DNA from 2 places in the Xanthomonas sp. NCPPB 3174 genome. Region 1 is predicted to be linked to the other one. Evidence: predicted binding sites of a transcription regulator. Region 1 holds the regulator's gene; the other holds the start of a gene.
The links. The regulator FliA, encoded in region 1, starts transcription of late flagellar genes. The targets are predictions, from matches to a motif close to TAAAGTTTNNCNNNCNNNGGCCGATAA.

Region 1 (14,873 bases):
ACGCTGGCGCTGATCCTGGGCGTGCTGGCCTGGAAGATGTGGAAGCGCAGCCTGCAGCCGACCCCGGCCGCCGCCGAGGCGGCGCCGCAGGCCGCAGCCGCGGCGCAGGCCAACGCCGAACTGGGCTGGGACGAACTGCGCCCGATCGACCCGCTGGGCCTGGAAGTGGGCTACCGGCTGATCCCGCTGGTGGACAAGGCCCAGGGCGGCGAGCTGATGGCGCGGATCAAGGGCGTGCGCCGCAAGCTGACCCAGGACATCGGCTTCCTGGTGCCGCCGGTGCACATCCGCGACAACCTGGAACTGCCGGCCAACGCCTACCGCCTGCTGGTGCACGGCGTGCCGGTGGCCACCGCCGACATCCACCCGGACCGCGAACTGGCGCTGGACCCGGGCGGCGCGCTGGGCAAGATCGACGGCATTGCCGGCAAGGACCCGGCGTTCGGCCTGGACGCGATCTGGATCCAGCCGCACCTGCGCGCCCAGGCCGAGACCATGGGCTACACCGTGGTCGACCCGGCCACGGTGATCGCCACCCACCTCTCGCACCTGATCCGCGAGCACGCCCCGGAACTGCTCGGCCATGAGGAAGTGCAGCAGTTGCTGGCGACCCTGGCCAAGAGCGCGCCCAAGCTGGTCGAGGACCTCACCCCCAAGGCGCTGCCGCTGTCGGTGGTGGTGCGGGTGCTGCAGAACCTGCTCATCGAGAAGATCCCGGTGCGGCAGCTGCGCAAGATCGTCGAGGCCCTGGTCGAGCACGCCCCGCAGAGTCAGGAACCCGGCGCGCTCACCGCCGCCGTGCGCAACGCCCTGGGCCGCTTCATCGTCCAGGAGATCGCCGGCATGGCCCCGGAACTGCCGGTGTTCACCCTGGCCCCGCAATTGGAACGTGTCTTGCAGGACTCTACCCAGGGCAACGGCGCGGCGCTGGAACCCGGACTGGCCGAACGCTTGCACCAAAGTCTGGCGGACTGCGTGAGCAAGCAGGAGGCGCGCAACGAACCGGCCGTGGTGCTGGTCCCGGCGCAGGTCCGCGCCGCCCTCGCCCGCCTGGTCCGCCACAGCGTCCCCGCGCTGTCGGTCCTGTCCTACAGCGAAGTGCCGGAGGACAAGCGGCTGAAGCTGGTGGGGACGATCAGTTGATGTGGCGGGATTGGTGATTTGGGATTCGGGAGTCGCAACAGCGGGCCCGACGCGCGCAGAGAGACAGCAATGACACGAACGAACACAACCAGAGCAAGGCGACCGGATAGCAGCCATGCCATGGCGGCCTCCGCGACCAATCCCCACTCCCCACTCCCGAATCCCGGCACTCACCCATGAAGATCAAACGCTTTGTCGCCCCCGACATGCGCACCGCCTTCCGGATGGTGCGCGACGAGCACGGGCCGGATGCGGTGATCCTGTCCAATCGGCGTACCGACGAGGGCATCGAGATCGTCGCCGCCAGCAACTACGACGAGGCCCTGGTGCAGCGGGCGCTGGATGCGGTGCGCCCGGACGAGGCGCCGCGCGCCGCTGCCGCGCAGGCACCGGCCGCTCCCGCCCCGCGCGCCGCACGGAGCGACAGCGCCGCCGCCAGCCCGGCGATGGCGATGATGGCCGCGATCAGCGAACGCCGCGGCAGTGCCGCGCCGGCCGCTCCCGCCGCACGGCCACTGACCCAGCCGGCGGCGCTGGCCGCTTCGGCGATGCCCGCCGCGGCCGCCCCGGCTGCCGCCGCACGCCAGGCCGCCCCGGCCAAGGCCGCAGCGCCGGTCACCGGCCGCGCCGAGTTCAGCATCCCCGAGGACGTGTTCCGCAACGCCCCGATCAGCGTGCCCCTGCCCAGCCCGTTCGCCGCCGCGACCCCGGCGCCGGCCGCCGAGGCCATGCCGGCCTGGCGCGACGACGTCGCCGCGGTGGCGCTGACCCCGCTGGCGAGCCCGAGCACAGCCCCTGCCGCGCCGGGCGTGGCCAAGGCCGACGCGCCGGCCGCTGCCGGAATCCCGGCGGCCGCCACGCTGGCGGCGGTGCCGACCTTCCCCGCCCCGCAGAACGACGAACAATTGACGCAGCTGCGCGACGAACTGGCGCTGATGCGGCAGATGATCGAGCGCGAGATGAACCGCCTCACCGACGAGCGCCTGCGCGGCTCGCCGGTCCGCGCCCAGGCGCTGGAGCTGATGGACGACTACGGCTTCGACAGCGGCATCACCCGCGACGTGGTCATGCAGATCCCCGCCGACCTGGAGCTGCACCGCGGCCGCGGGCTGATGCTGGGCCTGCTGTCCAAGCGCCTGCCGATCGCCCCGCTGGACCCGCTCGAGGAAGGCGGCGTGATCGCCCTGATCGGCCCCACCGGCGCCGGCAAGACCACCACCATCGCCAAGCTGGCCTCGCGCTTCCTGGAGCGCCATGCCGCCCGCGACGTGGCCCTGGTCACCACCGACACCATCCGCGTCGGCGGCCGCGAACAACTGCACAGCTACGGCCGCCAGCTCGGCATCGCCGTGCACGAGGCCGATAGCGACGCCGCGCTGCAGCAGCTGCTGGAGCGCCTGGCCGACTACAAGCTGGTGCTGATCGACACCGCCGGCATGGGCCAGCGCGACCGCGCCCTGGCTGCCCAGCTGCACTGGCTGCGCGCCTCGCGGGTGGTCCGATCCTTGCTGGTACTCCCCGCCAACGCCCATTTCTCCGACCTGGACGAGGTGGTGCGCCGGTTCGCCGGCGCCGACCCACAGGGGGTCATCATGACCAAGTTGGACGAAACCGGGCGGTTCGGCAGTGCCTTGTCGGTGGTCGTGGACCACCGCCTCCCCATCACCTGGGTGACCGATGGACAGCGTGTGCCGGACGACCTGCACCGCGCCAACGCCGCCAGCCTGGTATTGCGCCTTGAAGATTTGCGGCGCGCTGCCGATAAGCCCTGTACTCCGGAGCAGACCCATGCCGTCGCGTGACTACGTCAATCTGACCAATGCCTTCCCCCTGTCGGCGACGCGCAGCGAACCGCTGGGTCCGGTGCGCACCATCGCCGTGACCGGCGGCAAGGGCGGCGTGGGCAAGACCAACATCTCGGTCAACCTGTCCATGGCGCTGGCCGACATGGGCAAGCGCACCCTGCTGCTGGACGCCGACCTGGGCCTGGCCAACGTCGACGTGCTGCTGGGGCTGACCCCCAAGTTCACCGTGGCCGACCTGGTCGCCGGGCGCTGCACCCTGGAAGAGGTGCTGATCGACATGCCCAACGGGCTGATGGTGGTGCCCGCCGCCTCCGGCCGCCGCTACATGGCCGAGTTGCCGCCGGCCCAGCACGTGGGCCTGGTCAACGTGTTCTCCGAGTTGCAGCGCGAGCTGGACGTGATGATCGTCGACACCGCCGCCGGCATCACCGACAGCGTGCTGACCTTCTGCCAGGCCGCGCAGGACGCGGTGGTGGTGGTCTGCGACGAGCCGGCCTCGATCACCGACGCCTACGCCCTGATCAAGGTCCTCTCGCGCGAGCGCGGCGTGGACCGGGTGCAGATCGTCGCCAACATGGTCCGCGACCTCAACGAAGGCCGCCTGCTGTACGACAAGCTCAGCCGGGTCTGCGAGAAGTTCCTCGGCGACGTGTCGCTGAACTACCTGGGCTGCGTGCCGCAGGACGACTGGCTACGCCTGTCGGTGCAGCGCCAGCAGCCGGTGGTCAAGGCCTACCCGTCCAGCCCGTCGGCGCAGGCGATCAGCGAGATCGCCCGGCGCACCGCGCGCTGGCAGGCGCCGACCGCCCCGCGCGGCAACGTCGAGTTCTTCGTCGAACGCATCATCCAGCGCGGGGTGGCCGCATGAACGCCGCCGCCCACTACCGCGCCGTCCAACGCAACAGCGCCAACGACTACATCACCCAGCACTCGGACCTGGTCCGGCGCATCGCCCACCACCTGGCGGCGCGGCTGCCGGCCAGCGTCGAGATCGACGATCTGATCCAGGCCGGCATGATCGGCCTGATCGAGGCCTCGCGCAGCTACGACGCCGAACAGGGCGCCTCGTTCGAGACCTATGCCTCGATCCGCATCCGCGGCGCGATGATCGACGAGATCCGCCGTGGCGACTGGGTGCCGCGCTCGGTGCACCGCCGCGCCCGCGACGCCGCCTCGGCGATCCGCAAGATCGAACAGAGCACCGGCCGCGCCGCCGCCGCCAACGAAGTGGCCGCGGCGATGGACATGCCGCTTCCCGAATACCTGCGTTTGATGGAAGATGCCGCCCGCGGCCAGGTGCTGAGCCTGGAGTCGCGCATCGAGGACCATGGCGAACTGGATACCATCGCCAAGGGCGGACCCAATCCGCAGCAGATGCTCGAGCGCAGCGAATTCGGCCGCGAGCTGGGCAAGGCCATCGCGCAGTTGCCCGAACGCGAGCAGTTGGTGCTGTCGCTGTACTACGAGCAGGAATTGAACCTCAAGGAAATCGGCGCGGTGCTCGGGGTCAGCGAGTCGCGCGTGTGTCAGATCCATGGCCAGGCCACGGTACGGTTGCGCGGACGCCTGAAGGCGTTCGAGGTCGCCGATGCCGGTCTGGAAGACGAAGAATAGGAACCCTTAGGAGTCAGTGGTGAACAAGAACATGCGGATTTTGATCGTGGACGATTTCTCGACGATGCGGCGCATCGTCAAGAATCTGCTCGGCGATCTGGGCTTCACCAATACCGCCGAGGCCGAAGACGGCAACAGCGCCCTGGCCGCGCTGCGCTCGGCGCCGTTCGAGTTCGTGGTCACCGACTGGAACATGCCGGGCATGACCGGCATCGATCTGCTGCGCAACATCCGCGCCGACGACAAGCTCAAGCACCTGCCGGTGCTGATGGTCACCGCCGAGGCCAAGCGCGAGCAGATCATCGAGGCCGCGCAGTGCGGCGTGAACGGCTACATCATCAAGCCGTTCACCGCGCAGACGCTGCAGGAGAAGCTGGGCAAGATCTTCGAACGCCTGGGAGCGACCGCCTAAATGGAAGCCACCGCCGAACGTACCGCCCTGATCGAACGCCTGCAAGGCGCGCTGGACGCGCTGGAAAATGGCGACGAGGCCGGCTGGCGCAGGGAGATCGACACCCTCGCCGCCTGGCGCACGCGGCCGATGATGCAGGGCCTTAGCCGGCTCGCGCGCGATCTGGGGCAGGCGCTCGGCGAACTGCCGGTGGTGCCCAGCGAAGCCGGCGAGCTGGACGACGCCTGCTCGCGCCTGGACCACGTGGTGGAGATGACCGAACAGGCCAGCCACCGCACCCTGGACCTGGCCGAGGAATGCCGTGCGCTGGCCGACCAGCTCGCCGCCGGCGGCCTCAGCGGCGACCAGAGCGAGATCCTCGACAAGATCCGCCACAACCTCACCGAAATGGCCCTGGCGCAGAGCTTCCAGGACCTGACCGGGCAGATCATCCGCCGCGTCGCCGGCATCGTACGCCGCGTGCACGAAGGCTTCGGCGCGCTGGGTCTGCCGCCGAAGGAAGAAAACAAGAAGGCCGACGGCAGCCTGGCCGGCCCGGCCCTGCCCGGCCTGGACCGCCACGGCGTGTCGCAGCACGACGCCGACGACCTGCTGTCCGGATTGGGACTGTAATGCCATGAGCGCCGTACCCGACGACATCGCTGCCGACTTCATCATCGAGGCCCAGGAAATCCTGGACCGGCTCGGCGAGCAGTTGGTGTCGCTGGAGCAGGCGCCCGAGGACAGCGGCCAGCTCAACGCCGTGTTCCGCGGTTTCCACACGCTCAAGGGCGGCGCCGGCTTCCTGGCGATCAACGCCATGGTCGAGCTGTGCCACGCCGCGGAGGAAACCCTGGGCATGGCCCGCGCCGGCCAGGCCACCCTGCAGGCGCGGCACTTCGACGCCGCGCAGCAGTCGCTGGACTACCTGCAGTCGATGCTGGACGCCTTCGGCAGCGGCCAGGAGCCGCCGCGCGCGCCGGCGGAGCTGATCGCGCAGTTCGACGCGCACGGCGACGCCGCGCCGGCGCCGGCGCCGGCCAAGAGCGCCGCGCCGGCACCCGCCGCCAAGGCGCCCGCGGCCGCCGCGGGCGATGCCGACCTGATCAGCGACGACGAATTCGAGGCGCTGCTGGACCAGTTGCACGGCGATGCGCCGCCGGCGGCCACGCCGCAGGCGCTGCAGCCGGCGCCGCGTGCGCCCAGCGCCGCGCCCAAGGCCGCAGCCGCCCCGGCCAAGGCCGCCGAGCCCGAGCACACCGTGCGCGTGGACACCAAGCGCCTGGACGCGATCGTCAACCTGATCGGCGAACTGGTGCTCTCGCGCAACCGCCTCAAGACCCTGCGCGTGCGCCTGCGCGACGAGGAACTGGACCGCGCGGTCAGCAGCCTGGACATCGCCACCGCGCGCCTGCAGTCGGCGGTGATGCGCACGCGCATGCAGCCGGTCGGCAAGGTGTTCTCGCGCTTCCCCAAGGTGGCGCGCGACGTTGCCCGCTCGCTCAACAAGGAAGTGGAACTGGAGCTGATCGGCGCCGACACCGAACTGGACCGCAACCTGGTCGAGGCGCTGGCCGATCCGCTGGTGCACCTGGTGCGCAACGCGATCGACCACGGCATCGAGGCGCCGGCGCTGCGCGAAGCCACCGGCAAGCCGCGCGGCGGCCACGTGCGCCTGTCGGCGCAGCAGGAAGGCGACTACGTCAGCATCGAGGTGCAGGACGACGGCGCCGGCATCGACCCGGAACGACTGCGCGCCAAGGCCCGCGAGAAGGGCCTGATCGATCCCGAGGCCGCCGCCCGCCTGACCACCGAGGAATGCCTGCACCTGGTGTTCCTGCCCGGCTTCTCGACCAAGTCCGAGGTCACCGACATCTCCGGCCGCGGCGTCGGCATGGACGTGGTGCAGTCGCGCATCCGCGAGCTCAGCGGGCAGATCCAGATCCAGTCGGAACTGGGCCGCGGCAGCCGCTTCCTGATCCGCGTGCCGCTGACCCTGGCGATCCTGCCGACCCTGCTGGTGCAGGCCGGCGACACCGTCTATGCGCTGCCGCTGGCGCGCGTGGTGGAAGTGCTGCACGCCCCGCGCCGCTCGCTGGGCTGGTTCGACGGCCGCGCCGTGCTCGACCGGCAATCGCACACCCTGCCGCTGGTGGACCTGCGCCAGTGGCTCAACATCGACGCCCCGCAACTGCCGCTGCTCACCGTGGTGGTGCTGCAGGCCGGCGAATCGCGCATGGGCCTGGTCGTGGACCAGGTCCGCGGCCGCGAGGAAGTGGTGATCAAGCCGCTGCCGCGCTCCCTGCGCGGCCTGCCCGGCTACGCCGGCGCCACCCTCATCGGCGACGGCCGCCTGGCGCTGATCCTGGATGTGGATGGCTTGAAGGCTTGAGGGCCGGGATTGGGGATTCGGGAGTGGGGATTCGCACCGGTGGCTTCCCTGGCGCCTCGTTTTCCCTGATTCCGCCGTAGGAGCGGCTTCAGCCGCGACGCGGTGAGGCTGGGATTCGGGATTCGGGATTCGGGAATCGAAACAGCGGCTCCCGATGCACCTCCTTTTCCTCTGTAGGAGCGGCTTCAGCCGCGACGCGGTGAAGCCGGAATCGGTGTTTGGCGATAACGCCCGGCGCTCGGCTCCCTGCCGACACGATCCGAACGATCGTGCATAGGCAACGCGCCAAGTCAGCGCGTCGCGGCTGAAGCCGCTCCTACGACGTACCGACAACCCTACGCACTCGCGCTCTTGCCAATCCCAAATCCCGATTCCCGAATCCCGCCCCATCAAGTCCCCCGCCCCCTGGCCGATACCTCCTGCATGGACAAGCTCAGTCTCATCGGCCTGCTGTTGGCGATTCTGTCGCTCATCGGCGGCAGCATCCTCAAGGGCGCCGGCATTTCGGCGCTGTGGTCGCCCGCTGCGTTCGTGATCGTGATCGTCGGCACCGTCGCCGCGATCCTGGTGCACACCCCGCCGTCGGTGTTCCGCCGTGCGTTCCAGATCGCCAAGTGGATCCTGTGGCCGCCGCCGAGCGACCGCCAGGCGCTGCTCAAGCAGATCGTGGAATGGAGCAACATCGCCCGCCGCCAGGGCCTGCTCGGGCTGGAGAACCAGGTGCCGCAGCAGCAGGATCCGTTCGTGCGCAAGGGCCTGCAGATGCTGGTGGACGGCGTGGAGCCGGAAGCCATCCGGCACATGCTGGAGATCGACCTGGAAGGCCAGGAACATTGCGACCTGGCCGCGGCCAAGGTGTTCGAGGGCATGGGCATCTACGCGCCGACCCTGGGCATCATCGGCGCGGTGCTGGGGCTGATCGCGGTGATGAAGAACCTGGCCGACCCGAGCAAGCTCGGCCACGGCATCGCCGCCGCGTTCACCGCCACCATCTACGGCATCGCCTCGGCCAACCTGCTGTTCCTGCCGATGGCCGCCAAGCTCAAGAGCGTGATCAAGCACAGCTGCGGCGAGCGCGAAATGATCATCGAAGGGTTGATCGCCATCGCCCAGGGCGAGAACCCGCGCAACATCGAATCGAAACTGGCCGGATTCTTGCATTGAGTTGCCAATGGCCCGCAAGCACTCCCACGACGAGCACGCCAACCACGAGGCATGGGCCATCCCCTATGCCGACCTGATGACGTTGCTGCTCGCCTTCTTCGTGGTGATGTACGCGCTGTCCACGATCAACGAAGCCAAGTACCGGGTCATGGCCGATGCGATGAGCGCGGCGTTCGGCGGCACCCCGACGACCCTGCGCCCGGTGCAGGTCGGCGACCACGCGCTGCAGGGCCAGGGCGGCGAGCGGCCGACCCCGATCAAGTCCAGCCCGGCGCTGACCCTGCCCGATCCCAATCGCCTGCCCTCCGGCACCGCGCAGCGCGGCGACGACCTGCGCGACGCGCAGCAGCTGCGCCGCGCGCAACGCCAGCTCGACAGCATCGCCGACCGCCTCGGCGCCGCGCTGGCGCCGCTGATCCAGAAGAAGCTGATCACCGTGCGCCGCGCCGGGCTGTGGATCGAAGTGGAGATCAACAGCGACATCCTGTTCGGCTCCGGCTCGGCCGCGCTCGACCAGAGCGCACGCGCCACCCTGGCAGAACTGGCGCAGGTGCTGTCCGGCGTGCCCAACGGGGTGCGCGTGGAGGGCTATACCGACAACACCCCGATCGCCACCCTGCAGTTCCCGTCGAACTGGGAACTGTCGGCGGCGCGCGCGGCCAGCGTGGTCCACCTGTTCGCCGACCAGGGCCTGCAACCCTCGCGGCTGTCGATGATCGGCTACGGCCAGTTCCGCCCGCGCGCCAGCAACGACACCCCGGCCGGCCGCAACGCCAACCGCCGCGTGGTGCTGGTGATCCTGGCCGATTCCGGCGACGGCAACGATCCGACGCCGTCGGCCCCCGACCGTCTCAGCGCCGGCGCCGCGCCGGCCACCCCGACACCCCCCGCCGCGGCGGCCCCCGGCAGCGCCGTTGGGTCCCGCGCAGTACCTGCCATTGAAGGAGTCAACTGATGCGCATCTGGGCGATCGCCAACCAGAAAGGTGGCGTGGGCAAGACCACCACCACGCTGGCCCTGGGCCGTGGGCTGGCCATGCTCGGGCACCGCGTGCTGATGCTCGATCTCGATCCGCACGCCTCGCTGACCCGGGCCTTCGACGTGCCGCAGGAACCGCAGCCGCCGGGCGTGCTGGATCTGTTCGGGACGCCGCCGGGCGAACTCGCCGCGCTGGCCCGCGACACCGCGATCGAGCGCCTGAGCTTCGTCTGCGGACAGACCGCGCTGGCCACCCTGGAACGCCGCAGCGCCAACCAGCCCGGCCTGGGCCTGGCGCTGCAGCAGGCCATGGCCCGCCACGCCGGCCAGCACGACTACATCCTGCTCGACTGCCCGCCGACCCTGGGCCTGCTGATGATCAACGCGCTGGCTGCGGCCGACCGCGTGATCATCCCGACCCAGGCCGAGCCGCTGGCCCTGCACGGCCTGGCCAGCATGGTCCGCACCGTGGACATGGTCGAGCGCTCGCGCCGCCGGCCGCTGCCCGCCTCGATCCTGCCGACCCTGTTCGACAAGCGCACCCGCGCCGGCAACGAGACCCTGCGGCAGATGCAGGACAGCTACGGCGACCGGGTGTGGGAAGACGCGATCCCGGTCGACACCAAGATCTGCAACGTCAAGGCACTGACGGTGGCCGGCGTACCCGGCGACTACCCCGGCCGCGGCCTGGCCGCCTACCGCCGCGCGCTGGAATGGCTGGTGGCCAGCGATGCGACGCCGATGGAGCAAGCCGCATGAGCACTCCCGGCATCATCGACGATTATCTGGAAGGCCTGCTCCACGACGTGATCGCCGAGGAGCAGAAAGCCGTGCCGCCGAGCCCCGCGCCGGTCGCGGTCGCCGACGTGCAAGCACAAACCGAGACGCCGGCACCGGCCCCGGCCGCGGCCGGCCCGACGCCCGAGCAGATCGCGGCCGCGGTCCTGGCCGAAGCCGATTCGGACCCGGCCCTGGCCGGCATCATGTCGCAGCAGGCGCTCGCGCCCGCGCCGGCCGGCCCGACGCCCGAAGAAATCGCCGCCGCCGTCCTGGCCGAAGCCGACTCCGACCCGGCCCTGGCCGGCATCATGTCGCAGCAGGCGCTGGCGCCCGCTCCAGCTGGTCCGACGCCCGAAGAAATCGCCGCCGCGGTCCTGGCCGAAGCCGATTCGGACCCGGCCCTGGCCGGCATCATGTCGCAGCAGGCGCTCGCGCCCGCGCCGGCCGGCCCGACGCCCGAAGAAATCGCCGCCGCCGTCCTGGCCGAAGCCGACTCCGACCCGGCCCTGGCCGGCATCATGTCGCAGCAGGCGCTGGCGCCCGCTCCAGCTGGTCCGACGCCCGAAGAAATCGCCGCCGCGGTCCTGGCCGAAGCCGATTCCGATCCGGCCCTGGCCGGCATCATGTCGCAGCAGGCGCTGGCACCCGCTCCGGCCGGTCCGACGCCCGAACAGATCGCCGCCGCGGTCCTGGCCGAAGCCGATTCCGACCCGGCCCTGGCCGGCATCATGTCGCAGGACGCGCCCGCGCCTGTCGCGTTGACCCCGGCCCAGCAGGCCGAGCGCCAGGCCGACCTGGACGCGGTCGCGGCGATGGAGCGGCAGCGTGCCGCCGTGCCGCGCGACCTGGCCGCCGAAGACGATGCCGCCGCCGCACGCGCAGTCAAGCGCCCGCCGATGGCGGTGCCGCCGGAACGCCGCGCCGAGGCCAGCCGCGCGCAGGCCGCCGGCGCCAAGCTGCCGCCGAACCTGCAGTCCTTCATGGCCCCGAGCGTGCCGCACGGCTCGGCCATCGCCCCCGACCGCCTGTCAGAGCGCCGCACCCGCTGGCTGCGCCTGCGCTGCGGCGAGCAGGCCTACGCGCTGGAACTGCTGAAGGTGCAGGAAGTGGTGCTGCCGGTGCCGCTGCTGGCGCTGCGCGGCACCCCGCCGGCCATGCTCGGCATCATGAACCTGCGTGGCCAGGTGGTGCCGGTGCTCGATCTCGGCGTGCACCTGGGCGCGGCCCCGATCGAGATGGACATGCAGACCCGGGTGGTGGTGCTGGAAGAGAACGGCGAGACCCTCGGCCTGCGCGTGTCGGCCGTGGAAGACGTGGCCAGCCTCAGCGACCAGCAGATCGAGCCGCCGGACAACGCCCGCATCTGCCGCATTTCCAATCATCTGTTCCGCGGCGTGGCGCGGCTGGCGCAGCAGCCGATGATCCTGCTCGACGCCGAGCAACTGCTGCACTGACCCGGGCCGGCGGGCGGCAACTGCGAACGGTGCCGCACTTTCCAACCGCCGCTAAAGCTTTTCAGGCCACGGCCGTTATCTGCCATAGAACCATTGGTGCGGAGTAGTGATGAGCACAGTCCCTCTTGGCGAGGATCTCGGTATCGAGACCAGCGCCGACCTGAAACAACGCCTGACCGCGTTCCTTGCGTCGGACGACGTGCTGCGGCTGGACGCCGGCGAGGTCCGCCGCGTCCATACCGCGTCGGTCCAGGTGCTGTGCGCATTCGTCGATGCCCGCCGCAAGGACGGCAAGCGCACCGAATTCGAGGCCTGCAACGCGACCTTCCGCGACGCGGCCCGTCTGCTAGGGGTCAGCGAATCGCTGGGCCTTCCTGCAACCCCTGACAATCTGAAATCTGTGGAGAACGCGGCATGAGCGCACGTATCTTGGTTGTGGACGATTCGGCGTCGATGCGCCAGATGGTCTCCTTCGCCCTCACCTCGGCCGGCTTTGCCGTCGAAGAAGCCGAAGACGGCGCGGTCGCACTGGGCCGTGCCAAGGGCCAGCGCTTCAACGCGGTGGTCACCGACGTCAACATGCCGAACATGGACGGCATCACCCTGATCCGCGAACTGCGGCAGCTGCCGGACTACAAGTTCACCCCGATGCTGATGCTGACCACCGAGTCGGCGGCGGAAAAGAAATCCGAGGGCAAGGCCGCCGGCGCGACCGGCTGGCTGGTCAAGCCGTTCAATCCCGAACAGCTGATCGCCACCGTCCAGAAAGTCCTGGGCTGATCCCTTCCCTCCTTTTCCGGATTCCCGCCCCATGAGCATGGACCTGCAACGTTTCCACGCCACCTTCTTCGAGGAAAGCCGCGAAGGGCTGGATGCGATGGAAGCCGGATTGCTGTCGTTGGAAGAAGGCAATCGCGACCCCGAGACCATCAACTCGGTGTTCCGCGCCGCGCACTCGATCAAGGGCGGCGCCGCCACCTTCGGCTTCGAGGCGATGGCCGGCCTGACCCACGTGCTGGAGACGCTGCTCGACGAGCTGCGCGCCGGCAAGCGCGAGGTCGAGGCGCACGCGATCGACGCCATCCTCGGCTCGGTGGACGTGCTGCGCGCCCTGCTGCGCGAAGCCGAACACGGCGTCCCGGCCGATCCGGCCGCGGTCAAGGCCGTGCACGACCGCCTGCAGCACGCACTGAACGGCGGCCCGGCCGCACCGGCCGCGGCCACCCCGGCGGCGAACCAGCCGGCCGAGCCGGAAGCCTGGCAGATCGGCTTCACCCCGGCGCCGTCGCTGTTCATGAGCGGCAACGACCCGCTGCGCATCATCCGCGAACTCGAACACCTCGGTCCGCTGCAGGTCGCCTGCCGCACCACGCGCATGCCCGGCTTCGCCGAACTCGACCCGCTCGAGGCCTACCTGGCCTGGGATCTGGGCCTGGTCGGCAAGATTCCGCGCAGCGCGATCGAAGACACCTTCGCCTGGGTCATCGACGATTGCGAACTGGAGATCCGTCCGGTGCCGCCGCCGAGCCTGGCCACCGCGCCGGCGCCGGTGCTGACCGCGCCGCCGACCGCCGCCACCGCCGCGCCGGCCGCCGCCGTGGCCGCCAACGCCCCGGCCGGCAACGCCGCCGCCGCGCACGAAGCCGAAAGCTCGATCCGCGTCAGCGTCGACAAGGTCGATGCGCTGATCAACCTGGTCGGCGAACTGGTCATCACCCAGGCCATGCTCAAGCAGGTCTCCACCGGCCTGGACCAGGCCGTGGCCGAGCGCCTGTTCGCCGGCCTGGACCTGCTCGAACGCAACACCCGCGACCTGCAGGAAGCGGTGATCGGCGTGCGCATGCTGCCGGTGGACGCGGTGTTCCGCCGCTTCCCGCGCCTGGTCCGCGACCTCTCCACCCGCCTCGGCAAGCAGGTGCGCCTGCGCACGATCGGTGAGGGTACCGAGCTGGACAAGGGTCTGATCGAGAAGATCGCCGATCCGCTGGTGCACCTGGTGCGCAACTCCATCGACCACGGCCTGGAACTGCCGGAGGCGCGTCGCGCCGCCGGCAAGGACGAGACCGGCACCATCACCCTGGCGGCCTCGCACCAGGGTGGGCACATCGTCATCGAAGTCAGCGACGACGGCGCCGGCCTCAACCGCAACCGCATCCTGGCCAAGGCCGCCGAACGCGGCATCGCGGTGCCGGACAACCCGAGCGATGCGCAGGTCTGGGACCTGATCTTCGCCCCGGGCTTCTCCACCGCCGACGCGGTCACCGATCTGTCCGGCCGTGGCGTCGGCATGGACGTGGTCCGCCGCAACATCCAGGGCCTGGGCGGCGAAGTGCAACTGGAAAGCGAATCTGGCCGCGGCACCCGCGTGCTGATCCGCCTGCCGCTGACCCTGGCGATCCTCGACGGCATGACCGTGGCGGTTGCCGGCGAGACCCTGATCCTGCCGCTGGCCTACGTCATCGAGGCGCTGCAGCCCAAGGCCGACGACATCCGCACCATGGCCGGCGAAGGCCGCGTGCTGCGGGTCCGTGGCGAGTACCTGCCGATCCTGTCGCTCAGCGACTCCTACGGCTTCGGCCGCACCGAGCAGGCCGAGCCGCTGGTGGTGGTGGTCGAGGCCGACGGGCAGAAGCTGGCGCTGGAAGTGGACGAGTTGATCGGCCAGCAGCAGGTGGTGGTCAAGAACATCGAGAACAACTACCGGCGCATCAGCGGCATCTCCGGTGCCACCATCCTCGGCGACGGCCGCGTCGCCCTGATCGTGGACATCGGCGGTCTGGTCCGCTCGCTGCGGGTGCAGCAGGCGGCCTGACTGCAGCGCCTGGCGCGTCGCGTCACACACGAGCCCCGGCAGTGATGCCGGGGCTTTTTGTTTGACGTGTCTCCGGACAATCCGCCTCTTCGGGCATGGCCGCCGCCCACGCGGCCAATATGCGCTGCATAGGCGATGGCTCGGCGCCACTCGCACGCGACGTGCGAAGGCCGCAAAAAAGCGCTAAAGAACGCACTACAGCTGCCGATAGCAATGTAGCGCACACTTTTTGTCTACACGTGCGTACTGGCGACACCTGGGGAGGTGGAGCCGGCACTCCAAGGGGATCGATCGGAGCAGATGCCGATCGCTGAAGCCATGCTGCAGGAAAGGGGAAAAC
Region 2 (14,873 bases), 1.6 Mb from region 1:
ATTTCGACCAGCCGGTCGGCGTCGGTGGCGGCGACGACGAGCCAAGCCACGACATGCCCGCGCAGCAGCTCGGCAAGGAACTGGACGGGCTGCAGCAGCAGTTCGCCACCTCCGGCCAGCAGTTGTCGGTGCTGGAATCGCTGCTGTTCGACCACCAGTTGGACCAGAACGCGGTGCCCTCGCGGATGCCGATCCGCAACAGCTACATCACCTCGGCCTTCGGCGGCCGCGCCGATCCGTTCGGCCGCGGCACCGGCAACCACAAGGGCATCGACTTCCACGCCAACGTCGGCGACCCGGTGCTGGCGGTGGCCGACGGCGTGGTCAGCTACGCCGGCGTGCGCGGCGGCTACGGCAACGTGGTCGAGGTCGACCACGGCAATGGCTATGTCACCCGCTATGCGCACAATTCGCGGTTGTCGGTGAAGGTCGGCGACCTGGTGCGGGTCGGCCAGGAAGTGGCCAAGGCCGGCTCCACCGGCCGTTCCACCGGCGCCCACGTGCACTTCGAGGTGTGGAAGGACGGGGTGGTGGTGAATCCGGCCAAGTTCCTCGGCGATGGCGCCATTCCGGTGGGCCGCCGCGGCCGCGGCTGAGCCGCGCGGGGCCTGGCGTGCCGGCGCTTGAATCGCCGGGCGCCGCCCCAAGCTACAATGTGCTTTGCCATCGACAGGGCGCCTCGCGCCCTGTTTCGTTTGCGGCCCGTCGATTCCCTGGGGATCGGGCCGTCGGGGCGTTCCTTTCCAACCGGTTCCTTCAATGATCAACAGTCTGCTTACTCGCGTTTTCGGTAGCCGCAACGAGCGCCAACTGCGCCAGCTCCACCGTATCGTCGCCAAGATCAATGCGCTGGAGCCGGAGATGGAGCAGCTCTCCGACGAGCAGCTGCAGGCCAAGACCCCGGAACTGCGCGGGCGCATCGCCGGCGGCGAGACCCTGGACAAGGTGCTGCCGGAAGCGTTCGCGGTGTGTCGCGAGGCCAGCCGCCGCGTGCTGGGCATGCGCCACTACGACGTGCAGTTGATCGGCGGCATGGTCCTGCACCTGGGCAAGATCGCGGAAATGCGCACCGGCGAGGGCAAGACCCTGGTCGCGACGCTGCCGGTGTACCTCAACGCGCTGGAAGACAAGGGCGTGCACGTGGTCACCGTCAACGACTACCTGGCGCGCCGCGACGCCGCGCAGATGGGCAAGCTGTACAACTGGCTGGGCCTGAGCGTGGGCGTTGTGTACCCGGGCATGCCGCACAGCGACAAGCACGCCGCCTACGCCGCCGATATCACCTACGGCACCAACAACGAATTCGGCTTCGACTACCTGCGCGACAACATGGCGCTGTCCAAGGCCGACCGCTTCCAGCGCGGCCTCAACTACGCCATCGTCGACGAGGTCGACTCGATCCTGATCGACGAAGCGCGCACCCCGCTGATCATCTCCGGCCCGGCCGACGAGTCGCCGGAGCTGTACATCCGCGTCAACCGCATCGTGCCGCAGCTGATCAAGCAGGAGTCGGAAGAGGGCGAGGGCGACTTCTGGGTCGACGAGAAGGGCAAGCAGGTGCACCTGTCCGAGGCGGGCATGGAGCACGCCGAAGAACTGCTGCGCGCGGCCGGCATCCTCACCGACGAGGAAGACCGCCTGTACGGCGCGCAGAACCTGAGCGTGGTCCACCACCTCAACGCGGCGCTGCGCGCGCACGCGATCTACCAGCGCGACGTGGACTACATCGTGCGCGACGGCGAGGTGGTGATCGTCGACGAGTTCACCGGCCGCACCCTGCCGGGCCGCCGCTGGTCCGATGGCCTGCACCAGGCGGTGGAGGCGAAGGAAGGCGTGCCGGTGCAGCGCGAGAACCAGACGCTGGCCAGCATCACCTTCCAGAACCTGTTCCGCATGTACAAGAAGCTGTCCGGCATGACCGGTACGGCCGATACCGAAGCCTACGAATTCCAGAGCATCTACGGCCTGGAAGTGGTGGTGATCCCGACCAACCGCCCGACCATCCGCAAGGACTGGCCGGACCAGGTGTTCCTCAACCGCCAGGGCAAGTTCAACGCGGTGCTGGCCGACATCGAGGACTGCGCCAAGCGCGGCCAGCCGGTGCTGGTCGGTACCACCTCGATCGAGACCTCGGAGATGCTGTCCGAGCACCTGCGCAAGGCGGGCGTGAAGCACGAAGTGCTCAACGCCAAGCAGCACGAGCGCGAAGCGCAGATCGTCGCCAACGCCGGCCAGCCGGGTGCGGTGACCATCGCCACCAACATGGCCGGCCGCGGTACCGACATCGTGCTCGGCGGCTCGCTGGAAGCCGAACTGCATGCGCTGGGCGAGGAGCCGGACGAGGCCACGCGCGCGCGCCTGAAGGCCGCCTGGCAGGAGCGCCACGACGCGGTCAAGGCCGCCGGCGGCCTGCACATCATCGGCACCGAGCGCCACGAATCGCGGCGTATCGACAACCAGTTGCGCGGCCGTTCCGGCCGTCAGGGCGACCCGGGTTCCTCGCGCTTCTACCTGTCGCTGGAAGACAACCTGATGCGCATCTTCGCCTCGGACTGGGTGCAGAAGGCGATGCGCATGATGGGCATGAAGGAAGACGACGTCATCGAGGACAAGCTGGTCAGCCGGCAGATCGAGAAGGCGCAGCGCAAGGTCGAGGCGCACAACTTCGACATCCGCAAGAACCTGCTGGACTTCGATGACGTCAACAACGACCAGCGCAAGGTGATCTACGCCCAGCGCGACGAACTGCTCGACGCCGAGTCGGTGAAGGAGAACGTCGACGGCATCCGCGACGACGTGATCTACGACATCGTCTCGCGCTTCGTGCCGCCGAACTCGGTGGACGACCAGTGGGACCTGCCGGGCCTGGAAGCCACGCTGGCCAGCGAGCTGGGCCTGTCGCTGTCGATCGGCGACCTGGTCAAGCGCCACGAGGAACTGGACGCGGACGGCATCGTCGAGAAGGTGCGCGAGGAAGTGGACCGCCATTTCCGCGAGAAGGAATCGGCGATCGGCAGCGAGACCATGCGCGCGCTGGAGAAGCACGTGATGCTGACCGTGCTCGACCAGAGCTGGAAGGAGCACCTGGCGCGCATGGACTACCTGCGCCAGGGCATCCACCTGCGCGGCTACGCGCAGAAGCAGCCCAAGCAGGAATACAAGAAGGAAGCCTTCGAGCTGTTCTCGGAGATGCTGGAGCACGCCAAGCGCGAAGTGGTGACCCTGCTGGCGCGGGTGCGCATCCGCAGCGAGGAAGAAGTGGCGGCACTGGAGGCGCAGGAGCGCCAGCAGATGGAGGCGCAGCTGCGCCAGGCGCAGTTCCAGCACCAGGACGCCGGCGGCTACAGCGCCGACGAGGAAGCCGAGCAGGTGCAACGCGGCGAAGCGGGAGCGCCGACCGTGGCGCAGGTGACCCGCGAAGCGCCGAAGGTCGGCCGCAACGATCCGTGCCCCTGCGGCAGCGGCAAGAAGTACAAGCACTGCCACGGCCAGCTGAGCTGAGCCTGCCGTTGCGCGGACCGCTGCGCAATCGCGCGGCGGCCCCGCATGCGGCGCCGCACGCTGTGGGTGCCGGTGCGCCGGCCATCACAGCCCCACGCCGGCCGGTGCACGCCCTGCGGTGAAGGAGCGGGCGACGGATGCAGGTGTCGGACCGATCGCGCGTTTGCGAATCGCCCCGCCTTGCGCGGGGCATTCTGTTTTTGGGAAGGGCTTGGGGCGATGCGCTTGCCGACGTGGCGTATCGTGCGTGCGGCGCGTAGGGTGGCCGATGTCGCCATTGCCTCTGCAGGCCTGCCGTGGAGCTTTCGCCCAGTCTGGAACTCAAGGTCTTCGTGCCGGCGCAGGATCTCGCGCTGTCGGCGCAGTTCTATGCGGACATGGGCTTCGCGCCCGAGCCGCTCGGCGACGGCCTGATCTGCTTCCGCCATGGCGACCGTTGCGCGTTCCTGCTGCAGGATTTCTACCACGCGGGCCTGGCGCACAACCTCGTGCTGCACCTGTGGGTGGAGGATGCCGATGCGTGGTGGCGGCGGCTGCATGCGGCCGACCTGGCTGGCCGCTACGGCGCGAGCATGGGCGAGCCCGAGGACCGGCCCTGGGGCATGCGCGATTTCACCTTGCACGATCCCGGCGGCGTGCTGTGGCGGATCGGCCACGGTCTGGCGGCCTGACCGGTGCGCGCTGGATGGGCGGCGCCGACGCGATGCAGGCGGCCGCGCAGGGGCAGCGGTAGATGCCCGCAGCGTGGCGGGCCAGCCTGCGCATGATCTTGCCTTGGCGTGGCAGCCCGGCCAGCAGCGCACGCCGACGCGCAGCGCGCGGTTTCCGGATTGCATTGGCGCCGCTTGCATGGCCGATCGTCGCCGATGTGAACCCGGTTGATTGCGCTGGCGCTGCCGGAAACGGCAAGCTTGCGCCATGTCCGAACCGCTCAGATCCATTCATGTCGTCGCCGGCGTCATCACCGATGCGCGCGGTCGTATCCTGCTGACCCGCCGTACCGAGGGCCGCGACCTGGCCGGCTTGTGGGAGTTCCCTGGCGGCAAGCGCGAGCCCGGCGAGACCTCGGAGCAGGCGCTGGTGCGCGAGCTGCAGGAGGAACTGGGCATCGATGCGGTGGTCGGCGAGTGGCTGATGGAAGTGCCGCAGCGCTATCCGGACAAGCGCCTGCGCCTGGAAGTGCGCCAGGTGGCGGCGTGGAAGGGCACGCCGCGCGGCCGCGAGGGCCAGGCGCTGACCTGGGTGAGCGCCGACAAGCTGGGCCGCTACGCAATGCCGCCAGCCGACCAGCCGGTGGTGGCGATGCTGCGCCAGCCCGCCTGCTACCTGGTGACGCCGGAGCCGGCTGAGCCGGGTCCCTGGTTGGCGGCGCTGCAGCGCGCGCTGGACGCTGGCGTGCGCCGCGTGCAGTTGCGCGCGCGTGGCCTGCCGGCCGAGCAGTGGGCGCCGCTGGCGCGGGCCGCGGCAGCGCTATGCACGACGCGTGGCGCGCAGGTGCTGGTCAACCGCGACGTGGCGCTGGCGCAGGATCTGGGCGTGGGCGTGCACCTGGGCGCGGAGCAGCTGCCGCAGTGGCAGGCGCGTCCGCTGCCGGCCGGACAGCCCGTGGCGGCGTCCTGCCACACGCTCGAAGAGTTGCAGATGGCGCAGCACCTCGGTTGCGATTTCGCGGTGGTCGGGCCGCTGGCGGCCACCGCCAGTCATCCTGGCGCCGCCCCGCTGGGCTGGGAGGCGTTCGAACACCTGCGCGAGCAGGTCGCCCTGCCGATCTACCCGATCGGCGGTCTGCTGCCGAGCCAGGTGGACGAAGCGCGCCGCCACGGCGGCCAGGGCATCGCCGCGATCCGCGGGCTGTGGCCGCTGGCGGCCGATGTGGCGTGAGCGGGGCGACAGCAGCCGCTTCCCGTAAGGCCGTCATGCAGCCGCGACGCGCGACGTGGCGTGCTTTCCGATGGCGCAATGCGTCGGGACTGAAGCCCCTCCCACTGTGATCCTCCGACGAGGCGGGCGCCGCACCCGTAGGAGCGGCTTCAGCCGCGACATCGGATCTCGACAGGTCGCGGCTGAAGCCGCTCCTACGATTCCCCAATCCCCATTCCCCAATCCCGGCCCTCAAAAACTGATCCAGAAGCAGTCGTACTGCCGGCGCAGGTCCAGTACGGTGGAGGCGGGGGTGATGCTGCCGGCGAGAGTCTGCTGCAGGCGCAGGCCGGTCGGATGCGGGCGCGATGGCGCCTCGCCACCGTCGGCATCCGCCGCGGCCGACGTGGCCGTTGTCGCGGATGCGGCTGTCGACGACGTGCTGGCTGCGGGATCGGTGATCGCGCTGGTGTCCGGCAACACCGGCACGATCGCGACCAGGGGGCGGCGCACGATCGCCTCCAGCCGGTCGAAGATGCGTTGCGCGCCGTCGTCGGAAACGCCATTCCACCAGTACAGCGCCGATAGCCGATTGACGTCGCGGGCGTCCACGGCGCTGCGGATCTGCTGGACCAGCACACTCAGCCGGCGCACGCACTGCGGCGGCGTCAGGCCGCGGGCATCGCTGCCGACGTTGCCGGGCGCCACCGGTGGCGGCAAGCGGTCGATCGCGCCGACGTCTTCGCAGCGGCGATCGCTGAACACGGTGGTGCCGTCGGGCCCGGTGCAACGGTTTACCCGTTGCGCGGCGGCGGGCGTGGCGAGGCCCCACAGGCATAGGAGCAGCAGCATCGGCGGGAGCAGGCGCATCGCCGCAGGGTAGCCGCAGCCGGCGTGACCGCGGAGCGAATGCGTGGTCACGCCGGGATTGGTGATTCGGGATTGGGGATTGGCAACAGCGGCGCGCGGCCCCGCTTTGGCGAATCCCTAATCCCCAATCCCCAATCCCGAGCGGCCGCACAGCAGCCGCGACACTCAGCCGACGGCTGAGGGCAGCCGTGCCAGGACGCTGGTGGTCGGTTTGGCCAGGTTGAGCGTATAGAAATGCAGCGCCGGCGCGCCGCCGTCGATCAGGCGCTGGCACAGCGCGGCGACCACGTCGGCGCCGAACTCGCGGATGGCTTCGGCATCGTCGCCGTAGGCCTGCATGCGCTTGCCGATCCAGCGCGGGATTTCCGCGCCGCACTGCTCGGAGAAGCGTCGCAGCTGGCTGAAGTTGGAGATCGGCATGATGCCCGGCACGATCGGAATCTGCACGCCGAGCTTGCGCACCGCGTCGACGAAGTGGAAGTAGGCGTCGGCGTTGTAGAAGTACTGGGTGATGGCCGCATCGGCGCCGGCATCGACCTTGGCCTTGAAGTGGCGCAGGTCGCTGAGCGCGTCGTGGGCCTGCGGGTGCGTCTCCGGATAGGCGCCCACTTCCAGGTGGAAGGCGTCGCCGTGCTCGGCGCGGATGAAGGCGATCAGGTCGGCGGCATAGCGCAGGTCGCCGGGGTGGCCCATGCCGGAGGGCAGGTCGCCGCGCAGCGCGACCAGGCGCCGGCAGCCGATGGCGCGGTACAGCTTGAGCAGTTCGCGGATCTCCTCACGGCTGCCACCCACGCAGGACAGGTGCGGCGCGGCCTCGAAGCGGTGATGCTGCTTGAGGTGGCGCACGGTCTCGGAGGTGTAGCTGAGGGTCGAGCCGCCAGCGCCGAAGGTGCAGGACACGTACTCCGGCGCGTAGGCCTTCAGCCGCGCGGCGGTGCGGTCGAGCTGCGCGCGCTGTTCGTCGGTCTTGGGCGGATAGAACTCGAAGCTGATGGCGGTCATGGGCGCAACGCAGCGGGCGGTGCGGTCAGTATATCTCTTCATCCGGATGGATGTGCAAGAGATGGCCAGGCCGCCGGAAAGGGACGGCCGGCGCCGCGCCGGAGCCGCGGGACCACGCGGGCCAGGTCGTTACGACGCCGACGCGCCCACCTGGGCGCGCCGGCTGGATGCGGACGCTCAGCGCTTCCACATCCGCGCTTGCCGCGGCGGCAGACTGAAGGTGTAGCTGCCGCTGGAAATGCGCACCACGCTGCCCGAGCCCAGCGCATCGGTGTAGTCGACGTTCCAGCGCAGCACGCTGCCGTTCATCGGCACCGCGGCGGTGACGGTGGTGCCGCACTTGTTGATGCCGACGATGCCCAGGTCGCCGCGGCGGAACAGCAGGTAGCAGTCGCCGTGCGCCAGTACCTGCATGTCGCGGCCCTGCGCGGCGTTGTGGAAACCGACCATGCGTTTGAGATCGTCGCGCTGGTAGGCGTTGACCCAGCGGTTGTCGCCGCTCTCGTTGTTGTCCGAGTACACCATCGGCACGCCGCCGTCGCGGCCGAGCAGGTAGGCGTAGGCTAGGGTTTCGTCCACCGGGTCCATGATCGCGTAGCGGAAGCCGGCGTTGTTGGGGATGTCGTGGGTGATGGCGAAGGTCACTGCGCGCGCGCCCGGCAGCGCCTGGCCGTAGGCGCCCGGATCGACCAGCAGATCCATGCTGCCGCCGTAGGCGAAGGCGTTGCGCACCGAGTTGAACAGCGGGAAGTCGTAGGCCGCGTGCGGGGTGGCCTGCAGGTACGGCGCCAGGAACTGGTCGTAGTCGGAATTGCCGCTGCCGCCGCCGGTGATCACTTCGCCGAACACCATCACCCCGGAGCGCACCTGCGCATCGAGCACCTTGTTCAGATGGTCGAAGGTCATGTGCTTGGCGGCGTCGATGCGGAAACCGGTCACGCCCAGCGTCTTCAGCGCAAGCAGGTAGTTGCGCTGCTGCTGCACCACCCAGTCGTTGCCGACCAGATCCGGCAGGCCGGGATCGTTGCCGCCGCCGCAGATGCGGTAGGTGCGCACCTGGTAAGGGTCGTTGTAGTTGGTGATGCACTGCGCCGGGCCGAAATCGCTGGCGCTGAGGAAATTCTGCGAGAGGTCGCCGAACAGCCGCAGCGCGGCATAGCGCTGCGGATTGGCGGCGTACTGGCCCAGCACCGCGCTGCCCGGGTAGTTCAGGTCCGAGCGCGTGGCCGCTTCGTTGGCCATGTGGTTGAGCACCACGTCGGCATAGGTCTCCACGCCCACGGCCTTCAGCGCCTGCACCATGCTGGCGAAGGCGTCGGTGTCGCCGAGCGGGTTGTCGATCAGGCGCATGTCCTGCGGCTGGTAGCGCGCCCACCAGGCGTCGCCCTGCGAGCGGTAGGCCGGCGCCACCAGTACCTTGCGGTAGCCGGCGGCGGCGATCTGCGCGGCACGCGCTTCCACGGTCGCGTAGGGCCAGTTGAAGGCATGCAGAATGACGTCGGCCTGGGCGCTGGCGGTGGCCAGGAGCAGCAGCAGGCCGACCAGCAGGCTGCGCCAGCGGTGCAGGCGCAGCAGACGATTTGCAGCGGATGGGACGCGCATCGTTCGATCTCCTCGTTGCGCAGGCGCAGGCGGGGGCCTGCAGGACAGGGGCATGACCTCGCCGCGGGGCTGGCGTGCGGCGGGAGGATGCTAAGCGCGCATCGCGGCGCAACATGCGCGCGCTACATACGTATTCATGGCGACAGCGCGCGAAAGCGGGATCGGCATCCGCTTCCGCAACGAGGTACCGCTAGCGCGGTGTTCGTGGCACATAGCGCATCGCGGCCCCTGCGCTTTGCTACAGTCGCCGCCCTCACCTGTCGACGCGGAGCCGCATCATGACCAGCGCAGCCTTCTATCCGATCGGAACCCCCGGCGTGCCCTGGGGCGCCGCCGAGAAGGCGGCGTGGCTGGCCGCGCAACCGCGCCGGCGCAGCTATCAGGACGAGGTGGTGGCGGCCATCGAGCGCTTGCGTGGGCCGTGGGAGCTGGTCGAATACGGCGAACTGGCGTATGCGCAGGAGCGCTATCCGCTGCTGGCGCTGCGCAGCCGCGATTGGAACGCGGCGCTGCCGTGCATGCTGGTCACCGGCGGCGTGCATGGCTACGAGACCAGCGGCGTGCACGGCGCGCTGCAGTTCGCGCAGCAGCATGCCGGGGACTACGCCGGCCGCGCCAACGTGCTGGTGGCGCCGTGCGTGAGCCCCTGGGCGTACGAGCGCATCCATCGCTGGAACGCCGATGCGCTGGATCCCAACCGTTCGTTCCGCGCCGACAGTCCGGCACAGGAATCGGCGGCGTTGCTGCGCCTGGTCGCGCCGTTGCGCGAGCACGTTCGCATGCACATCGATCTGCACGAGACCACCGACAGCGACGAGTCCGAATTCCGTCCGGCGCTGGCCGCGCGCGATGGCGTCGACTACGCGCCGGGCGGCATTCCCGATGGCTTCTACCTGGTCGGCGACAGCGAGAATCCGCAGCCGGCCTTCCAGCAGGCAGTCCTGGCCTCGGTGGCACAGGTCACCCATATCGCGCCGGCCGACGCCGCGGGCGAACTGATCGGCACGCCGCTGGCGGCGCCGGGGGTCATCAACTATCCGGTGAAGCGGCTGGGGCTGTGTGCGGGCATTACCGACGCGCCCTACACCACGACTACCGAGGTGTATCCGGACAGCGCCAGCGCCACGCCGGAGCAGTGCAACGCCGCGCAGGTGGCGGCGGTGCGCGCGGCGATCGACTACGCGTTGGCGCATCCGTATCGCAGGCATGGTGTGCAGTATCCGTAGGAGCGGCTGCAGCCGCGATGGGTTACCGGTAAGGCATCGCGGCTGAAGCCGCTCCTACATAGGCGTGCGACCACGCGGATGCGCCGGCCGCGGTGGGCACCGACCCTGCCGCGCGCTACGCTTGTCCGTCCTCGTTCGCCATGCATGCCATGTCCATCGTCCTCACGCCATTCGCCCGCACCCGCCTGTTCCCGCGCGACGGACGTCGCAATGCGATCCAGGACTGCACGCCGGAGCAGTTCGAGCAGCATCTCAACGCCAACGCGCCGCTGCAGGTGCTCGACGGCTACGCGCCGTTCTGCAAGCTGCACGTGCACCGCAACTGGACCTCGACGCGCTGCCTGACCGTGCCGATCACCGACGCCAACCGGCGCCTGCTGCGTTCCGGCTACGAGGCGCGCAGCCGCGAGGAACTCCCGGTGCTGGTGCGCTGGTTCGAAGGCGTCGAGCCGCCGGTGGCCGCCTACCTGCTGCCGATCCTCTACAGCCGCGACCAGCTCGCCCACGAGGGCGCGCCGATCGAGGCCGACTGGGGCGTGGTCGGTTGCCTGTACACCGCCGAGCCGCAGGAAATCCCGATGGCGCCGATCACCATGCTGCGTAATGCGTTGGGCGTGGAGGAGGGCGGCTCCGGCGTGCCGCTGGATCGCGACGCCTACCGGCGCAGCGTGGCGTTCTGGGAGCACAACGCCAACTGGCGGCCGTAAGCGCTACGCGCCGTTTGCGCCCAGCGAGCTGGGCGCGCGCAAGCATCGATGAGCCCGCGACGATGATGCATGCATCGCCGGTCACAACGCCGGCGCGAGCGCCTATGGCTGCTCCATGCGCGCTTACGTCTCTGTTGCTGCGTCTGTACGTTGCCGAAGCCGGCAACGCCGTGCTGCATCAGTGTGCATGCCTGTTCACTGGCGCACGCGCGCAAGAGTAAACAGCGCGCTGTTGACCACTTTCACGGCGAAGCCATGTGCGTTCATCCGGCTCGCGCGGGACGACCATCAAGTTTGCGCACGACGGGACGATAGCGAGAAGGTGGGCCGCACGCAGCAGCGCCGGGAAGCGATCTCCGGCGGCGCGTCGTGGCCGGTTGGGGAAGGCGTCCCGGGCAGCAGGTCATCGGCAACGGACACGCGCGCTCGCGCCGTGCGCCGCGGTGGGCTGTGCCGCGCGGCGCGTTCCCCGCGACCGCATTCCCTCCCCCCGCCAAGGAAGTTGTCATGTCCACTCCGTCGCCGCATCGCCGTCGCGGCAGCGTCGCCAAACGCCTGATGCTGGGTACCGGCCTGCTCGCGCTGGCCTGTTTCGGCCTGACCGCGATGATCATCTACTGGCGCAGCAGCGATGCGTTGCTGTCGACCTCGCGCACCAGCATCGAGAACCTGGCGCAACTGGAAGCGCAGCGCGTGTCGCGCGAGATCGGCGTGGCCTTCGACGCCAGCGAGGCGCTGGCCAACAGCTTCCGCGTGCAGCATGGCGCCGGCGGCCTGTCGCGTGCCACCGCCACCGCGGTGCTGCGCAGCCAGCTCGATGCGCATCCGCAGTGGCTGGGCATCAGCACCATGTGGGAGCCGGACGCGTTCGACGGCAACGACAAGGGCTTCGTCGGTGCCGAGGGCCACGACGCCACCGGCCGCTACATGACCTGGTGGTCGCGGCAGAACGGCCAGCTGGTGCGCGAGGCGCTGCGCGATTACGAGAAGCCGGGCGACGGCGACTGGTACCTGCTGGCGCGCAACACCCACAAGCCGGTGGTGATCGAGCCGTACTACTACCCGGTGGCCGGCAAGGACACGCTGATGACCACGCTGGCCACGCCGATCCTGGAGAACGGCCGCTTCCTGGGCGTGGTCACCGTCGACTTCACCCTCGATACCCTGCAACAGCGCATCGCCGCGCTGCGGCCGATGGGCGAGGGGCACGCCAGCCTGTTGTCGCCGTTGGGCATGGTGATGGCCAGCCGCGATCCACAGCAGGTCGGCAAGACCCGCAACGACGCCTGGTCCAAGGACATGCTGGCGCGCGTGGCCAAGGGGCAGGTGGTGTTCGACCATCGCCGCGCCGACGGCGAGGATGCGTTGAACGTGTTCGTGCCGCTGAAGATCGGCGATGCGCCGCAGGCGTTCGCGCTGGGCATCTCGGTGCCGTATGCGCTGGTGATGGCCAAGGCGCGTGCGCTGCTGTGGACCATCGCCGCGGTCGGCCTGCTCTCGGCGCTGTTGCTGAGCGGCGCGCTGTACCTGCTGCTGCGCCGGCAGGTGCTCGACCCGCTGGCCGAGGCGGTGCGGGTGTCCTCCGCGGTCGCCGCCGGACGCCTGGACAGCCAGGTCCGGCACCGTCGCGACGACGAACTGGGCCAGTTGCTGGAGGCGATGGGCAGCATGCAGGCGCAGCTGCAGGCGGTGATGCAGGCGCAGGCGGAGATGGCGCAGCGCCACGACGCCGGCGAGATGAGCTACCGGATGGACGCGGCGCGCTTCCCCGGCGAGTACGGGCGCATGGTCCATGGCACCAACGCGCTGGTCGCCGCGCACGTGGACGTGCAGCGACGCCTGGTCGAGGTGATGTCGCAATACGCGATCGGCAACATGCAGGTGGACATGGAAGCGCTGCCGGGCGAGAAGGCGGCGATCACCGAGGCGATGCGCACCACCAAGCGCAGCCTGCAGGCGATCAACCAGGCCATCACCGAACTGGCGCAGGCCGCGGCCTCCGGCGATTTCTCCCGGCGCGGCGATGCCGAGCGCTTCCAGTACGACTTCCGCGGCATGGTGGTCGGGCTGAACCGGCTGATGGAACTGACCGAAGGCAACCTTTCGGCCTTGTCGGCGCTGCTGCGTGCCGTGGCCCAGGGCGACCTCACCGCGCGGATGCATGGCGAGTTCCATGGCGTGTTCGCGCAGATGCGCGACGACGCCAATGCCACCGTGGAGCAGTTGACCGGCATCGTCGGCCGCATCCAGCACGCCACCACCGCGATCAACACCGCCGCCAGCGAGATCGCTGCCGGCAACGACGACCTGTCGCGCCGCACCGAGCAGCAGGCGGCCAACCTGGAAGAGACCGCCGCGTCGATGGAGGAGTTGACCTCCACGGTGAAGCAAAACGCCGAGCACGCGCACCAGGCCAATCGGCTGGCGCAGGACACCGCGAGCGTGGCCTCGCGCGGTGGCGCGGTGGTCGAGCAGGTGGTGGAGACCATGTCCGGCATCGCCGCCGCGTCGAAGAAGATGGCCGAGATCATCGGCGTCATCGACGGCATCGCCTTCCAGACCAACATCCTGGCGCTCAATGCCGCGGTCGAAGCCGCCCGTGCCGGCGAGCAGGGTCGCGGTTTCGCGGTGGTGGCGAGCGAGGTGCGCGCGCTGGCGCAGCGCTCGGCGACCGCGGCGCACGAGATCAAGGGCCTGATCGACGCCTCGGTCGGCAAGATCGACGATGGCACGGCGCTGGTGAACGGCGCCGGCGACACCATGCGCGAGGTGGTGGCCAGCGTGCGCCAGGTCACCGACATCATGAGCGAGATCGCCGCCGCCTCGCAGGAACAGAGCGCCGGCATCGAACAGGTGGGCAAGACCATCGTGCAGATGGACGAGGTGACCCAGCAGAACGCCGCGCTGGTCGAGGAAGCCACGGCGGCGGCGCGGGCGATGGAGGAGCAGGCCGGGGAACTGCAGCGCGCGGTGGCCCTGTTCAAGCTCGCCGCGCCTGCATCGGCTCGCCTGGCCGCACCGGTCCGGACGCGGCTGGAGGTGGTGTCGTGAGGGCCATACGCAGCGCCGCGCTGCTGCTGGCGCTGGGCGTCGCCGCACCGGCCTGGGCCGGCACCGCCAGCGCCAACCTGGCCGCGACCTCCAACTACGTCTCGCGCGGATTCGAGCAGAGCTGGGGCCGGCCGGTGTTGCAGGGCGGGCTGGACGTGGCCGCGGACAGCGGCTGGTATGCCGGCACCTGGGCGTCGGGGGTGAGCTCGTACTTCATCGAAGGCGGGCACGTGGAGTGGGACGTGTACGCCGGCTACGCGGCCAGCCGCGGCGACTGGGGTTGGCGTGCCGGCGTCTACCACTATGCCTATCCCGGCGCACGCATGAGCGCCAGCGGCACGCGCTACGACTACGGCGAGGCCATCGTCGCCGGGCATTGGCGCACGCTGGAGCTGTCCTACGCCAGCACCTGGACGCGCGACTACTTCGGCTACAACAGCGCCACGCTGGGTGTCGGCCAGGGCCGGCACTCGCGCGGCTCCGGCTATCTGGCATTGGACGCCACGCTGCCGCTGGCCTCGGACTGGCAGGCCAGCGTGCATGCGGGCCACCAGCACGTGCGCAACTTCGCCGACTACGGCTGGACCGATGCGCGTCTCGGTGTGAGCCGCACCTGGCGCGGCACCGAATTCGGCCTGAGCTACGCACGGGCCTGGAACAGCGCCGGGGTCTATCGTCGCTACACCACCGGCGTGGCGGACGGCGAAGGCCGGGTGCATGTCTCCAACCCGATCGACGGCGCCTGGTCGTTCACCATCAAGCGCAGTTTTTCGCTGTAGCCGGGCGCGCGCTCAGCCATCGGCGGGCGGCGCGAACGCCTCCACGGCGAGCCGGTCCAGGTAGTCGCGCAGGCGTTGTTCGCGTTGTGCCGGGTCGCTGGGCAGCGGGCGCGCCTGGGCGCCGCTGCTGCGCGCATGTACGCGCGGATACGGCTGCGCCGGCACAGGCACGTCGAGGAAGGCGCACAGCGGTTCCCAGCCCGTCTGTGCGTCGGTGTCGAGTACCAGCAGGCGATGCGCCGGCACGCTGGCGATCACCTCCTGATTCCAGCGGT

Region 2: AC1PK7_RS17750 (methyl-accepting chemotaxis protein) is a predicted target of FliA. The motif match lies at 11,057-11,083, and genes of this name have one in related genera.

Annotation. Positions count from the first base shown of each region.
Region 1 covers NZ_CM161517.1:2,541,733-2,556,605, forward strand. Annotated here, with positions in the region: gene flhA (flagellar biosynthesis protein FlhA) at 1-1,143, shown strand, start outside; gene flhF (flagellar biosynthesis GTPase FlhF) at 1,320-2,945, shown strand; gene AC1PK7_RS11345 (MinD/ParA family ATP-binding protein) at 2,932-3,816, shown strand; gene AC1PK7_RS11350 (RNA polymerase sigma factor FliA) at 3,813-4,562, shown strand; gene cheY (chemotaxis response regulator CheY) at 4,582-4,974, shown strand; gene AC1PK7_RS11360 (protein phosphatase CheZ) at 4,975-5,586, shown strand; gene AC1PK7_RS11365 (chemotaxis protein CheA) at 5,591-7,345, shown strand; gene AC1PK7_RS11370 (flagellar motor protein) at 7,769-8,509, shown strand; gene motD (flagellar motor protein MotD) at 8,517-9,464, shown strand; gene AC1PK7_RS11380 (ParA family protein) at 9,464-10,246, shown strand; gene AC1PK7_RS11385 (chemotaxis protein CheW) at 10,243-11,721, shown strand; gene AC1PK7_RS11390 (STAS domain-containing protein) at 11,831-12,139, shown strand; gene AC1PK7_RS11395 (response regulator) at 12,136-12,501, shown strand; gene AC1PK7_RS11400 (chemotaxis protein CheA) at 12,533-14,533, shown strand.
Region 2 covers NZ_CM161517.1:4,117,842-4,132,714, reverse strand. Annotated here, with positions in the region: gene AC1PK7_RS17795 (peptidoglycan DD-metalloendopeptidase family protein) at 1-596, shown strand, start outside; gene secA (preprotein translocase subunit SecA) at 760-3,501, shown strand; gene AC1PK7_RS17785 (VOC family protein) at 3,798-4,172, shown strand; gene AC1PK7_RS17780 (Nudix family hydrolase) at 4,420-5,382, shown strand; gene AC1PK7_RS17775 (DUF4124 domain-containing protein) at 5,614-6,231, opposite strand; gene metF (methylenetetrahydrofolate reductase [NAD(P)H]) at 6,397-7,233, opposite strand; gene AC1PK7_RS17765 (alpha-amylase family protein) at 7,411-8,781, opposite strand; gene AC1PK7_RS17760 (M14 family metallopeptidase) at 9,114-10,061, shown strand; gene AC1PK7_RS17755 (DUF3228 family protein) at 10,211-10,768, shown strand; gene AC1PK7_RS17750 (methyl-accepting chemotaxis protein) at 11,276-13,819, shown strand; gene AC1PK7_RS17745 (TorF family putative porin) at 13,816-14,598, shown strand; gene AC1PK7_RS17740 (sulfotransferase family protein) at 14,611-14,873, opposite strand, start outside.